DNA from 3 places in the Citricoccus sp. K5 genome. Region 2 is predicted to be linked to each of the others. Evidence: riboswitches for the same ligand, from Rfam matches in the RefSeq annotation. Region 2 holds a riboswitch; each other region holds the start of a gene.

Region 1 (4,941 bases), 860 kb from region 2:
GGACCCATTCAAGGTTGGGGGGTCGGGTATTGAGTACGACCTGCTGGTGGTGGACGAAGCACACCGCCTAAGCCAGCGTGCCAACCAGTCCGCCGGCATGCTCAACATCCAGTTCCAGACGATCACCGAAGACCTGTTTGGCGGGGATGATCATTCCAAGACCCAACTGGACTGGATCCGCGCAAAGAGCCGACACCAGGTTCTGATCCTTGACCCCAATCAAACTGTCAGACCCGCGGACCTTCCCCGTGACAGCGTCGAGGCGGTGATCCAGGAAGCCTCGTCAGCTGCTCGACTTTTCACGCTCCAGTCCCAACTTCGAGTGCGGGCGGGCGACGACTATGTGGGTTTCTTCGGCAAGGTGCTGCGCTCGGCCGGCAACGGCATGGCGCCTTCGGCTCCCGACATCATGAAGTATGACCTGCGCATGTTTACCGACCTCAAGCGGATGAGACAGGAGATTCTGCGGCTGGATAGCCGAAACGGTTTGGCCCGCCTCCTCGCAGGGTTTGCCTGGAAGTGGCGTAGCAAAAAGAACAAAGCTGCCTTCGACATCGAGCTCGATGGACTGGAGTTGCGATGGAATTCCACAGCAACAGACTGGGTCAGTTCGCCAAAGTCGCCGCTCGAAGTCGGTTCTATCCACACCATCCAGGGCTACGACCTGAATTACGCGGGGGTGATCATCGGCCCCGACCTGAGATTGGACGAGTCCACGGGCCGGGTCACCTTCAACCGGCAGTCCTACTTCGACACGAAGGGTATGGAGAGCAACAGGAAGTTGGATATCACGTACACGGACGATCAGATCCGGGAGTACGTGATCAACATCTACAACGTCTTGTTGACCCGAGGCATCCTCGGCACGTTTCTCTACGTCTGTGATGAGCCACTGCGGAAGTACTTGGCTCAGCATTACTTCCCCGACATCTTGTCCGGAGCTAGCGAAGCGACGTTCATGGGAACATCGCTTATCCATGGGGCCGACTACCTCGTGAACCCTGATCCTCGGATTACCTATCGGCCCCGAGCACACCGCGGGGCGATCGAAAAGGTGGTGCTCAAGACGGTAGACACCGTTCCCCTGCGAGACACGTGACAACTTCGAAACTATCGCGGACTGCTTCGGACGCATCTTGGCGCTCCAGTAGCGAGCCCGCATACATATCCTGGTGGCTGACGTGTTCGCGACCTCGATTGGCCGTCGCCCCGTCGCCACGACTGAGTCAGATGGCCCCGCGCATAATGGCGGGGACGAAGCCCAACTCCTCCAGTTGTCCGATCACGGTCAACACCAACGGACCGGCATCCAGTCTCAAACGATATGACCGCGGTGATTCCGGCAATCGTCCGAGGAGTCTTCGGTCCACGAGTCCACGGATCAGTTGGCTGCGCGTCGATGAAGAGCCGGGAAACACCTCCGCAAGGTGACTCGCCTTCACTATGCCGCGCTCCGCCACGGTACTCAGGGCCGCTGCCTCTGGCACGCTAATCTGTGCCGACCGCAGCAGACGGTCAATCGCCGGTAATAGCACACGTGCACGGACGAAGCTCGCCTCGCCCAGTGACTTCACTCGCGTCAGGTCATCGCGGAGTCCGAGCAACACATACTCACACCAGCGCACAAGGCCAATGTCCTGATAGGTGTCCGCATCGGCAAGGTGCTCGTAGTACCGCTCTCGGTCGGCACCGAAAACCGCAGTCGGGTTCAAAGCGCGGAAGCTGGTTGTCTGGGTGAATCCCTGCTGGACCAGCACTGCATAGGTGAGCAACCGTGCCACCCGACCATTACCATTCCCGAACGGGTGGATCCACAGGAACCGATGATGGGAGACGGCCGTCGCCACTAGGTCCAGGTTTCCAGGCCGTTCGGCGTTGATGAAGTCGGCGAGCTCGCCCATCAGCAGGGGGATCAGGTCCGGGCCGGGAGGAACGTGCTTAGCACCCGAGATGGCCACCGGCATGGTGCGGTAGGAACCGGGGGTGCGATCCCCCTCGGTTTCGAGCCCCTCGACGGCGATTCGGTGCAGCTCGCGTATGAACATCTGGGTCAGTGGCACTCCCGGCTCGACGTGCTCGTCGATGAACTCCGAGGCCTTCTCCAAATTGATGATCTCCTGCACGGAGTCCGAATACTGGAAGCCGTCCGATTGCTCCTTCTCGGTCACGACATCCAGAACCGTGGTGCGGTTTCCTTCGATGCGGGCGCTCGTCATGCTGGTGACCAGTTGCAGCACCTGGTGTATCTGTCCTAGAAGCTCCGGGTCCGTATCCGTCATGGCCAAGTCACCACGCAATCGTTCGAGATCGAAGACGGCCATCGTCAGCGAAGAGTCGAAAGGAAACTCAGGAATGTGTAGCGACATGTGCTCAGACTTTACCGCGATGGGTCGCCGTATTTAAGGTCAACTACCACAATGTCTCTTACTTTCGGGGTTTTCGAGTTACACGGGGCTACCCAGTAATTAATCACGGTTCGTCGAGAAATTAACCCGCGACTGCGAAGAGAAGTCCACGAGACCCGAGTCGACCTACATCGGCCGGCCCACGCAACATCGCCCGCTCGATCAACCGCAGCCCCCGGGTGCCCGACGACACGACATATCGTCCGGCGCCTGGGGGCTGTGCGTTACTGTGGCCACACACCACGTGACACGGGGTGCCCCGCGAGGGGCTGAGAGAACACCCGTCGAACCTGATCTAGTTCGTACTAGCGAAGGGATGTCGCGCCTATGCCGCGCACTCATTTTTCTGCACCCGCTCTTCCTGACCCCACTGACCTGGTCAAACACACCCACCAGCTACTCCCCCGGCTCCGGGAGACCCAGCCGTTGGTCCAGTGCCTGACCAATCCGGTCACCGTCAACTTCGTCGCCAATGGCCTGCTCGCCCTCGGCGCGACGCCCGCCATGACGGACATCCCCGGCGAGGCCGGCTCGTTCGCCCGCGCCGCCTCTGCCGTGCTCATCAACCTCGGCACCCCACACTCCGAGCAACGAGAGGCCATGCTCGAGGCAGCAGAAACAGCGCACGACGCCGGCACCCCCTGGGTGCTCGACCCCGTCGCCGTGGGTGCCCTGCCTGTCCGCACCGCCCTCGCACATCGTCTGCTAGACCTCTCCCCCACTGTAATCCGCGGCAATGCCTCCGAGATCCGGGCCCTCGCCGGAGAAGGCACCGGCGGTCGCGGTGTTGACTCCTCCGACACCACCGAGGCCGCCCGGGACAGCGCCCTGCAGCTGGCCCGCACCACCGGCGCGGTCGTCGCTGTCTCCGGGGAGACCGACCTCATCACCAACGGCCACAGCATCGTCCGCATCGCCAACGGCCACCCCCTGCTGACGCGCATCACCGGAGCCGGCTGCCTCCTCGGGGCGGTGGTTGCGGCCTTCGTCGCCACAGGCTCCACCGCACGCACCATCTCACCCGATTCAGCGGCTGAGACCAGCACCGATCCACTCGCCACCACTGTCACGGCCTGCACGATCTACGCCATCGCCGCCGAACTGGCCGCCGAACAGACCCACCGGCCGGGATCCTTCATCCCCGCCTTCCTCGACGAACTCGACGCCCTCACCCCCGAGGACGTCACCGCCCGGGCACGAATCACCGTTGAGCCTGCTGCAGCAGCAACCCCAGCCCTCAACTCGACCACAGGGAGGACCGCATGAGCCTGACCACCACCGCGAACGCCAGCACCACGACACCAATCACCCCGCCCCCCGATCTCTCCGTCTACCTCGTCACCGACTCGGCACAAGCCCAGGGCGCGGGCCGCACACTCGTCGAGACGGTCGTGGCCGCCGTCGGCGGTGGTGTCACCACCGTTCAACTGAGGGAGAAGACCACCCCGGCCCGGCAGCAGATCGAACTGCTCGAGACCCTGTCCGCAGCGCTCCCCGTACACGTGACCCTGCTGGTCAACGACCGCGTGGACGTCTACCTCGCCGCCCGCCACCGCGGGGCCCGCGTCCACGGGGTGCACGTGGGCCAGTCGGACCTGGACGTGGCGGACGTTCGCCGGCTCATCGGCCCGGAGGCGATCCTCGGCATCAGCGCCGCCACCCCGGACCAGCTCGCGGCCACCGAGGCCAGCATCGCCGACGTCACCTACGTGGGCATCGGCGCCCTGCGCACCACCTTCTCCAAAGCGGACGCGCCTGCTCCCATCGGCGCGGAGCGCATCGAGCATCTCGCCGCCACCACCGCACTGCCCGCCGTCGCGATTGGCGGGGTGGTCCCAGACGATCTCCCAGGCCTGCGGAACGCGGGACTGGCGGGGGCCGCCGTCGTGTCTTGGGTCTGTGCCGCGGAGGACCCGCAGCGAGCTGCGGCCGAGTTGGCCCAGGCCTGGCGGTCGGCTCCGGCGCGGTAGACACTGGTGACGACCACACAGCGGACACCCGACCCCAGGAGCTTCCATGTCCTTCCAGGCCTACCTCGACACCATCGAGGAGAAGACCGGTCTCACCCCGCGCCAACTGATCGAGATCGCGCAGAGCCGCGGCTATGACGACGCCTCGGTCAAGGCCGGCGTCATCCTCGACTGGCTCAAGGCCGACTACGGACTCGGCCGCGGACACGGCATGGCCCTGGTCCACGTCATCAAGAGGGGCCCCCAGATCGACGCCAAGCACGTGGGGACCACGGGCAGCCACAGCGACGAGTCGGACGTGCTCTGGCTCGACGGCAAGGCCACCAAGCCCGCCTGACCGGCGGTCGCTTTCAGCTGCGTCTCAGCGTCCGAAGCCCCCACCCCGAGGCCCGGGGCGGGGGCGAGAGGTCACTGGCCCTGCTGGGCCATCTCGATCCACGGCCCGTACCGGTCGGCCTCGCTCTGAATCAGGGCGGCGGTCTCCTCGTAGTCACGGAAGGTCGGAATCTGGTTGCCGTCCTCGATGACCTTGATGTAGCCGGGATCCTCGACGGCCGTACCCATCG
Region 2 (4,941 bases):
AGCAGTGCCGCGAGCTTGGCCAGCGGGTTGGCACGCTCGAAAACCGAGCCGGCCGCCGGGCGGGACGGAGCGGAGAGGGCGGCGACGGGCACCGTCACGCGGCCACCTCCAGCTCGATCGTCCGGGCGTCGAGCGCCGCGGCGAAGTCGGCGTCGTGGGTCACGGCCAGCACCGAGCGGCCCTCGGCCACCAATCCGCGCAGCAAGCCCGTGAGCACGGCCCACGTGTTGGCGTCCTGGCCGAAGGTCGGCTCGTCGAGGAACACCACCTCGGGCCCGGCCGCCAGTACCGTGGCCACGGACAGCCGCCTCTTCTCCCCGCCGGAGAGCGTGAACGGGTTGACCTCTGCCAGCGATTCCAGGTTCAGCGCTGCCAACAGCCCGTCCGCCCGTTGGGCTGCCTCCACGTCGGTGAACAGCCGCCGCCCGCTCTCGGGGTCGCGGGCATGGCGGGGCCCGAACAGCAATTCTTCCCGCACGGTGGTGGCGACGAACTGGTGCTCGGGCTCCTGGAAGACGGTGCCGATCCGGCTGACCAGGTCAGCGGCTTTCCACCGGTGCGGGTCGTCCGGCAGGTGGCCGGCCCGCTCCCCCTTGAGCGCGGCGCCCGCCGTCAGCGTGCCAGCGTGGGAGGGGATCAGGCCGGCCAGGGTCAGCAGCAGCGTGGACTTCCCGCTGCCGTTGGCCCCGGTCACGACGACGGCTTCGCCGGCCCCCAGCTCCAGGTCCAGGTCCGCCTGGACCGGCGTCGGGGTGGGGCCGAAGCGCCGACGCCATCCCGGTGTCACCGGCTCCTTCGAGACGGCCAGACCGCGCGCGGTCAACAGCGCACCGGGGGGTGCCGGCGTCGGGCGGGTCTCCGTCACTGTCGGAACGCGGCCGGGCACCCAGACGCCCGCCGCGGCCAGCTCGTCCCGGACGCGGCCCGGGGCCAGGAGTTCGCCCGGGGAACCGTCGTGACTGATGCCGCCGCCGGGTTCCAGGACGAGCATGCGGTCCACGTGGTCGGCCCAGATCGCCAACCGGTGCTCGACCACGAGCAGAGTCGCCCCAGTCCGCTCGACGACGGCGAGCACGGCGTCGCGGACCTCCAGCACCCCGGCCGGATCCAGGTTGGCGGTCGGCTCGTCCAACAGGATCAACGGCGGGCGCATCGCCAGGATCCCGGCCAGGGCGAGGCGTTGTTTCTGCCCGCCGGAGAGTCGCGAGGTGTCCCGGGCCAGGGAGATCCCCTGATCCTCGCCCAGCCCCACGGCGTCCAGGGCGTCCCGGACACGGTCCCAGATCTGGTCCCTGGGCACCTGCAGGTTCTCGGCGCCGAACGCGGCATCATCGCCGACGCGGGACAGGATCACCTGGGTCTCGGGGTCCTGCTGGACCAGACCGGCGTGGCCGCGCAGCTGGCGGGACACGGTGCCGTCCACCCGCAGGGATCCGGTCTCCTCGGACTCGTCGGCGGGGTCCAGCACCCCGGCGAGGGCGTAGAGCAGGGTGGACTTGCCGGCACCGGAGGGCCCGGCCAGCAGGACCTTCTGCCCCGCCGGCACCTCTAGGTCCAGATCCGCGACGGCGGGCACCGGCCGGCCGGCGTGGCGCCAGCCCCAGCCCGCCGCGGTGATGCGTGCTCCCGGCACCGCTCAGGCCACCGGCTCCTGGTGGGCACGGCGGGAGGCCAGGGCGGACAGGGCGCCCGTGGCCGCGAGCCCGCGCGTGGCCAGCCAGGACAGCAGGCCGGCGATCACCACCCCGGACACGCCCACCAGTCCCACGTAGATCAGCTTCCAATCCAGGGTGTACTCGGGGAACCAGTTGAAGATGAACGCGTCATTGATGCCGCCGAAGAGGCCCGTGAGCAGGCCGGCGAGCAGGGCTACCGGCAGGGTGAAGCGGCGGTAGAGGAAGGCCAGCAGGATCAGTTCGGCGCCGAGGCCCTGGATCACGCCGGAGGCGAGCACGGTCAGGCCGAACTGGGAGCCGAGCAACGCGGAGACGGTCGCTGCGACCAGTTCGGTGAACAGCGCGGCACCGGGCCTGCGGATGATGAGCCCGCCGAGCACGGCCGGGAAGAGCCACATCCCGGCCACCAGGGCGGAGGACGGCGGGAAGGCCGCGAAGGCGGGGCTCAGTCCGGCATAGGCCAGGTTCCAGGCCCAGAAGATGACGCCGGAGGCCACCGCGATGACGGCGGCCACGACGATGTCCACCACCCGCCAGGAGCGCCGGTTCGGGGCGTTGCGGGACGCCCGCCCGGCGCCGGTGGTGGTGGTTCCGGTGCCTGTGGACGGCGCGTGGCCGGCGTCGGGCTCGGGGGTGGTGCCGGGGTGGTGCGGGGTGTTGCCGGTCTTCATGGAGACCATGTGGTGTTCCTCCTCAGGGATACAAGGAGGGGGACGGAACGGAACGGTACGCCACGGACACCCGCACGCGGATGCTGCCGGACGGTTCCTGACGTTCCATCAGAGAACTCGACTTCCTTCGCCGGTGCTAGCCGGAGCAGGTTCGAGGGTCTGCGCTGAGCGCACTCTCAGCACCCGAAGGTGCTCCCCTGTCGTTCACAGTGTCCGTCCATCATAGTCCACCCGGGGCGCGTCCGGCCCGGTGACCCGTTAGGCTGACCCTGAACGCGCAATGACCACCGTCAACGTCCTGGAGGAACCCGTGAACACCCTCGTGGAAAAGCTCATCGCCACCGGAATCACCATCGGCGGTGGCATCATCGGCACCAAGGTCGTGGAGTTCGCCTGGAGGAAGATCACCGGCCATGACGCTCCGAAGGACCTGGACGACACCGAGGCCAACATGTGGAGCGCCATCACCTTCGCCACCATCTCCGCGGGCATCTCCGCGATCATCCGCGTCTCGTCCAAGCGCGGCGCGAATTCCGCCGTGAAGGCCATCCAGTCCCGCTCGAAGTCCAAGGCCGGGACCGCCGAGGTCTGAGGTCCGACGCCGGCCGGACTCGGACCGGTTCAGCTCACCGGCGGCGACGGTCGCGCCAAGCGAGAGACGCCCGGACTCAGCCGGCCCAGCGGGGCGGGTTCAGTCGCGGCCCTGCTGGTCCGTCGGGTCGTCCTTCGGGACGGTCCGCTGGTCGTGGGCCGTGGCGGCCGGCTTGCCCGCGTCGTCCTGACGGGCGACCACGTCCGCGAGTTCGTCCACGTAGTGGAATTCCGGCTTGAGGTGCTTGGTGCGGTAGCCCGCCCGGCCCACGAGGTGGGCGGAGACCGGCGCGGTGAGCATCTGCAGCACCCACGCCAGCACCAGTATCGGCACCCACACCCACGCCCGCCAGGCGAAGGCCAGGGCCATCAGCATTAGCAGCAGCCCGAGCACCTGGGGCTTCGTGCCGGCGTGCATGCGGGAGAGCTGGTCCGGGAACCGGAACAGGCCGATCCCGGCCACGGTGGACATCAGGGCACCGAGGACCAACAGCACGGCGGCGATGCCGTCGGAGATCTGGATCCAGTCCAGGTCAGGCACGTTCACTGGGCTCCTTCCTGGCCTCGGCCACGAACCGGGACAGCGTCACCGATCCCACGAATCCGATCACGGAGGCCACCACCACGAACACGATGTTGTCCGTGTGGTGGTTGACGGCCATCTCCACGCACAGCGCGGACGAGATGACGATCAACAGCACGTCCGTGGCGATGGCCCGATCCAGGATCGAGGGCCCGCGGACGATCCGGTAGATCGCCGCCAGGGCACCCACGCCCAGCAGGATCAGGCAGATGATCCCTGCCCCTTCCAGCATCGTCATCCGAGCCTCCTCCCCGCCGTGGCGTCGGCGCGACGCGCCTCGTCCTCCCGCACCAGGGCCAGGTCCGCCTTGGTGCCGATGGCCCGGATGATCGCGGCCTCGGTGCTCAGGGCCTCGGCCCGGAAGCCCTCGACCGCCTCCGCATTGTCCACGTTCAGGCAGTGCAGGTACAGGGTCGAGCTGGGCCGGTCCACGTCGATGACCAGGGAGCCGGGCACCAAGGCTAACGCATGGCCCGTGAGCGTGACGATCAGGTCATCGTGGCTGCGCAGCGGGACCGCCACCACGGAGTTGACGATCTTGGGCCCCTGCGTGATAGCGTCCCAGGCCACCGAGATGGAGGCGGTCACCACGTGCCAGAGGAACCGGAACGTGAAGACCAGGGCATACCAGAGGTTGAAGCGGTCCGAGAAGTTCACCCGTGGCAGCCGGTAGAAGCTCAACGTCAGCATCGAGAACACGACGCCGGCCAGTAGCACCCCCGGCGAGAAGTCCTCCCAGAGGGCGCCCCACGTGAGGGTCAGCCCCAGGAGGATCGGCCATTGGCTCCAGAAGGAGCGGCCACCGTCCTGGTCGTCCGGGCCGGTGCTCATGGCTGCCCCCCTTCCGTGCTGTCGCCGACATCATGCCCCTCGGAATCCCCGGGGATGGAATCCAGCACGCCCGGTCCGCTGTTGTCCTGGTCCGGGACATGGATGCCCCGTTCCTCCAGTCCACCCAGGTCCCGCTCCGCCTGGGCGGCGGCCTCCGGGCCGAGGACGGCCTCGATATAGGGCGTGCGCAGGAGCATGTCCGTGGCGGCCCGGTCAGAGAACGCGTAGAGCGGTCCGGCGAACACGGTGAAGGCCAGGCCGAAGGCCACGAGCCCGATCGTCGGATAGACCATGCCGCGGGCCGGTCCCTTGGCGATCTTGGTCGGGGTCTTGATCTGGGTCTTGGTCTGGGTCTTAGTCAGGACCTTGGTACCGGCGTGCGTTGCGGTCTTGGTCTGCGTCTCGACCGCGACAGCCCTGGCGCTCCGGCCGGCGCGCCGGGCCTCCGTCTCCTCCAACGCCAGGACCAGTTTGGCCGGCGGGTGCTCGACGTCCTCCACCCGGCGCCAGAACGAGCGGGTCCACACGCGGACCATCACCAGCAGCGTCAACAGCGAGGTCACCACCGAGGCGGCCACAAGCGCCCACG
Region 3 (4,941 bases), 240 kb from region 2:
ACACCTATCTGCGATTGATGCGTGACGATGTAGAAATCGCATCTCTGACTGCCCGGGAGCGCCAGTTCGCGGAGATGCTCTACTTCACGGCGATCTATCAGAAGGGGCGGTTCAGCTCCATTGACGAAGCCTTCCTATGGGTCCGCGCCCAGAGGGCGTTCGTGGATGAAGTTGAGGAGATCTTCGAGCACACGCTTTCGGTCACTCGGACGAATCCAAGTGAAACGGCGCTGGGCCGTTCCACTCCACTCTTGACCCATGCGCACTACCGTCGTGAAGAGATTCTGCCCGCCCTTGGCATCAGGACGTTCGATAAGTCACCCGACGCGGTTCACGTTTCCGGCGTTGCCTGGTCCGAGGAGTTCGCGACTGATGCGTTGCTCATCAATCTGAAGAAGTCAGAGCGCGACTTCTCGCCCACCACGATGTACCGCGACTACGCCATTAGCCGCGATCAGTTCCACTGGGAAAGCCAGAACAACACCCGGGCATCGTCAGCCACGGGCCGTCGCTACGCCACCAAACTGACGAATGGCACGAGCACGATGCTGTTTGTTCGCGAGGCACCCGCCAACGAGATAGGAACGATGCCATTTGTCTGCCTCGGAACTGCGGATATTGACTCTTGGAAAGGTGAACGTCCGATGCAGATTACGTGGGACCTGCATCGGGGCATGCCAGTGGATGTCTATCAAGACGCCCGGGCAATCGCCTGAGGCTAGCCATTAGGTGAATTGGTAGAGCAACACTCATCTACCAGCGTTACCCAAGCAAGGTGACGAAAGCTCCGAACACGTGACAGTTCGAGGAGGACCCGTCGACATTTGAACGGCCCTGCAGCAGACGAAGTGAATCGAGTGCACGGACGAGAATAATCAAGGACCCTTAGCTATTGGGTGGCTCAATGCTGACGGACCCCCACAATCTTGCGGAGGCCCGTCAGTTCCATTTGTCAGCCACCGGGCTACACGTCGCCCGGACTGCTAATGCTTCTTAAAGGTTAGGGGTGCTCATTCTCAGTGTCCTCCCTTGGAACTTCGGCTACGGGTGTGTCCGCGCCTACTGTATCTACAATAGCGTCAGCCGCAGTTCCGTCAAGATCCCCGTCACTTTGCTCTAATCGATCAAATTCGCGCACCTTGGATAGTAGTGGCCAGGTCACGTAGTGGGCGCGGCTAAGAACGCCGTCCCGGAGCATCGAATCCGCGATCATCTTGGCATCCTCTACGTCGTCAAGTAGGGCCGCTTTGGCCAGTTGGAAGTCGCGGCTTCTGGCGGACGTGTCGAACTTCACGACTTCCTCACGGACAACGTCGAAGTCATTGCTGTACTTGTAAGATAGCCAGACATTCACTTTGAATATGAGAGATGTTGTGTCTTTAAGTTTGTCAATAGGTGCGTCTTTCCCGAGTTGCTTCAAGAGGTCGTACCTACGATCTTGAAGAAGGTGATAAGTGCGGTCGGCAAGATGACTAAAAAAGTCATGTTTTACGTCTTCACTTGCGCATAACTTTGTGCCAATCGACCAGACTAAACTAAATGCGATAGAGAATAATGTGTCTGCCGCATTCTGAAGATACTTCGTATCAACAACTAATGGGTCGTCAATTGCTTTTGTAACATCGAACTTTTCGAGCTTGGAGAGATATGCCGCGGAGACTAGGCCGGCGTTATGTACGATGCAATGCCTGCGTTGAACTACCTCTAGCGCTTCAAATGTTTCTGCACGAAGTATTCGAGGAAGTTTGAACTTCTTCGCGAAAAAATCCATCCAGTCAGAAAGTGAGCCGCGAAAAATTTCGTCAATAATCTTATCAACGAAAGAGTCTCTAATTTCGTCAATCGATTCAAACTGAGAGATTTCTGCCCATGTAAGCTGCCGATCTCCACCTTTCAAGGTGTTCGGTTGTCGTTCTACTGCTGCGCGGGCGATTTGGTTCACTACCATTTCCAGTTCTCCAACAAGGCTCACCAATAGGGAGGACCGTAAGAAGTGCGACGAAGGCGGCGTTCGTAGGGCGCGTATGACGCTGTCTAGATATGTTGACATGTGGCCATCCGGCAGCTTGGATTCCATGTCGATGAGCGCCTTAATGAAGGCTTCCTCGCGCTCTTCATTGCTGAGATCACTAGTGGGGTCTGGGGTATTGAAGGATTCGAAGACTTCTACCAGCTCATCAACTCCGTCGTCGTTAATGGAGCTACCGAGTCGATCCTGGATCTGCTCCCTTGCACGACGAGCGGCATTGTCGACCTCAGTCTCTCGATCATCCATGAAGGATGCCAAGCGAAGGATTTCCGATTGCCTATTGGCCATCAGCTCGAGAAGGCGGATTAGACGTTCACTAAGAAATTCGTCAGGTGAGAGCTCTCGAACGGTTCGTTCTCCCGAAGGGCCCGTGTCTTCGCTGTTCCCATCCTGTTGGTTCATGATCCTAAGGTTAGCTGTAACTACACCTGCATATTGGTTCAACGTGTGCTTCAAGACTGCCATCCACTTGCAGAGTACGGACCGTGCTAACACGTACTTGTCGAGCTGCGAGTAGGTCAGGTGGTCGAGCAAGTGTCGGCTGACGGCCGAGAATGTGATACCCGCAGGCAATGTCCTTGTGTGCTTCAAACCCATCGAAGCTGCCTAAATCAAGATCACCAATGGCAAATGGTGATCTTGATGGGTGGCCGACTCCCCGCGCGGTCTTGTATCGGGATCTGGGGTGCGATTCAAGCTTCGATGTGGCCAGCCGCTGGATGGGCCCAATGTAACCCCGAAGGTAAAAACGAACCTCGTGATTTTGGGACACCAGGCAGCTTGGGTATCAGAATGGCCGCCGTGGGTGGGCCGAATTGGACCTGTCTATACTGGGGCGCGGACACGGGGTGCGCCGACCGGCGCTGAGATCAAACCCGTGGAACCTGATCTAGTTCGAACTAGCGAAGGGATGTCCACGTGACTTCTTCTTGCCACACCCAGAAATCCCCAGTTCCCCGCGTGCTCTCCATCGCCGGCACCGATCCGACCGGGGGAGCGGGCACCGCCGCAGACCTGAAGTCCATCACCGCGGCCGGCGGCTACGGCATGAGCGTCGTGACCGCCCTGGTCGCCCAGAACACCCACGGCGTGCGGGACCTACACGTCCCGCCCGCCGAGTTCCTCGCCGCCCAACTGCGCGCCGTCAGCGACGACGTCACCCTCGACGCAGTCAAGACCGGCATGCTCGGCACCGCGGACATCATCGCAACGGTCACCGCCTGGCTGGACGACGTCCAACCCCCGATCCTCGTCGTCGACCCGGTCATGATCGCCACCAGCGGGGACCGCCTGCTGCAGCCCGAGGCCGAGCAGGCCATGGTCGCCTTCTGCCGCCGCGCCACCGTGGTCACCCCCAACATCGACGAGCTCGCCGTGCTCGCCGGCTCGCCCCGCGCCACCACGGAGGACGAGGCGCTGGAGCAAGCCGCCCGCTGGTCCGCGGAGACGGGCGTGGCCGTCGTCGTGAAGACCGGGCACCTGGACACCCTGACCGTCACCAACACCTGGCTCGGCCCGGACGGCACCCGCATCGCCGTGCCCTCCACCCGCGTGGACACCACCAGCACGCACGGCACCGGCTGCTCCCTGTCCTCAGCCCTGGCCACCCGCCTCGGCCTCGGGGACACCCCCGCCGCCGCCCTGGCCTGGGCCACCGACTGGCTCCACGAGTCCATCACCCACGGCGCCGCCCTGCGCGTCGGCTCCGGCCACGGCCCCGTGGACCACGGCCACCACTCCCGCCGGCTGCAGGCGGCCGCATCGTCCGCCCCCTGGCTGACGCCCGACGCCGTCCCCCACCTCCTCGAGGCACCCGCAGACCTGGGTGCCCCGCGGGCTGGCACCAAGAACGACGACGTCGACCCCGCGCCAGCCGTCGCACCCTCCGGCCCGTGGACCGCCGCACTCTGGGCCGCCGGCGCGGAGACCACCGAAGCCATCACCGACTCCGACTTCGTCCGCGCCCTGGTGGACGGGTCCCTGCCGCAGCACGCCTTCGCGTTCTACCTGGCCCAGGACGCGCTGTACCTCAACGGCTACGCCCGAGCCCTGGCCGCACTCTCCGCCCGCAGCACCGACCCCGCCGCCCAGGTCTACTGGTCCCAGGCAGCCACCGGAGCCCTGGCCGAAGAGGCCGAGCTGCACCGCGGCTGGCTCGGCCGCAACAGTGAATCGGCCCTGACGCCAGCGTCGAGTCCGGTCACCAGTGCCTACACGAACTTCCTGCTGGCCACCGCCTTCGGTGAGGACCGGACCGTGGGTGTGGCCGCCGTGCTGCCCTGCTTCTGGCTCTACGCGCAGGTCGGCGCCGCCCTGCCCGCCGTCCCCGCGGGCCACCCCTACGCCGCCTGGCTGGACACCTACCGGGACCCCGGCTTCGTCACCGCCACCGAGCAGGCCCTCGCCCAGCTGGAGGCCGAGATGGCCGCGGCCTCCCCGGCCGTGCGTGCCTCCGCGGCCCGGGCCTACCTGACCGCCTGCCGGCACGAGCTGGAGTTCTTCGACCAGGCCCTACGGATCGAACCCGGCGAGGCCGCTGCCGTTGCCGGAACCGCAACCGGCGCCACCCGCAGCACCGGAAGCGCCAGCCCTGGCAACACCACCGCCGCACTGTCCGGGAGCGCCCGGTGACGGCCGCTGCCACGGCCCCGGCCGCCGTCGTTCACCTGCCCCCGGAGGGCAAGGCCGCCCTGCGGGCCGGCGTGGTGGGCAACTGGATCGACAATATCCACGTATTCCTGCCGCTGACCGCCCTGGCCCCGGCGATGCTCGTGCTCGCCGGGCCGGCCGCCGCCGTGTCCACCGGGGCGCTGATCGTCATCGCGATGATGTTGGGGCGGCCGATCGGCGGGGTGGTGTTCGGGCGCATCGCCGACCGGCTCGGGCGCACCCGCACCACGCGGATCGCGATC

The links. A riboswitch is a leader RNA that binds a small molecule or an ion and turns the genes downstream of it on or off. The one in region 2 is predicted to bind thiamine pyrophosphate.
Region 1: another riboswitch for thiamine pyrophosphate. It lies ahead of thiM (hydroxyethylthiazole kinase); the one in region 2 lies ahead of BOSE125_RS11655 (ECF transporter S component).
Region 3: another riboswitch for thiamine pyrophosphate. It lies ahead of BOSE125_RS12780 (bifunctional hydroxymethylpyrimidine kinase/phosphomethylpyrimidine kinase); the one in region 2 lies ahead of BOSE125_RS11655 (ECF transporter S component).

Annotation. Positions count from the first base shown of each region.
Region 1 covers NZ_LR732817.1:3,463,973-3,468,913, reverse strand. The annotation lists gene BOSE125_RS15590 (DUF2075 domain-containing protein) at 1-1,099, shown strand, start outside; gene BOSE125_RS15585 (Fic family protein) at 1,227-2,366, opposite strand; TPP riboswitch at 2,646-2,739, shown strand; gene thiM (hydroxyethylthiazole kinase) at 2,733-3,671, shown strand; gene thiE (thiamine phosphate synthase) at 3,668-4,375, shown strand; gene BOSE125_RS15570 (DUF4287 domain-containing protein) at 4,422-4,712, shown strand; gene BOSE125_RS15565 (tripartite tricarboxylate transporter substrate binding protein) at 4,784-4,941, opposite strand, start outside.
Region 2 covers NZ_LR732817.1:2,603,723-2,608,663, forward strand. The annotation lists gene BOSE125_RS11645 (energy-coupling factor transporter transmembrane protein EcfT) at 1-92, opposite strand, end outside; gene BOSE125_RS11650 (ABC transporter ATP-binding protein) at 95-1,633, opposite strand; gene BOSE125_RS11655 (ECF transporter S component) at 1,637-2,356, opposite strand; TPP riboswitch at 2,453-2,556, opposite strand; gene BOSE125_RS11660 (DUF4235 domain-containing protein) at 2,628-2,939, shown strand; gene mnhG (monovalent cation/H(+) antiporter subunit G) at 3,039-3,410, opposite strand; gene BOSE125_RS11670 (monovalent cation/H+ antiporter complex subunit F) at 3,472-3,759, opposite strand; gene BOSE125_RS11675 (Na+/H+ antiporter subunit E) at 3,756-4,352, opposite strand; gene BOSE125_RS11680 (Na+/H+ antiporter subunit D) at 4,349-4,941, opposite strand, start outside.
Region 3 covers NZ_LR732817.1:2,846,251-2,851,191, reverse strand. The annotation lists gene BOSE125_RS12790 (DEAD/DEAH box helicase) at 1-716, shown strand, start outside; gene BOSE125_RS12785 (hypothetical protein) at 1,001-2,431, opposite strand; TPP riboswitch at 2,864-2,957, shown strand; gene BOSE125_RS12780 (bifunctional hydroxymethylpyrimidine kinase/phosphomethylpyrimidine kinase) at 2,990-4,660, shown strand; gene BOSE125_RS12775 (MFS transporter) at 4,657-4,941, shown strand, end outside.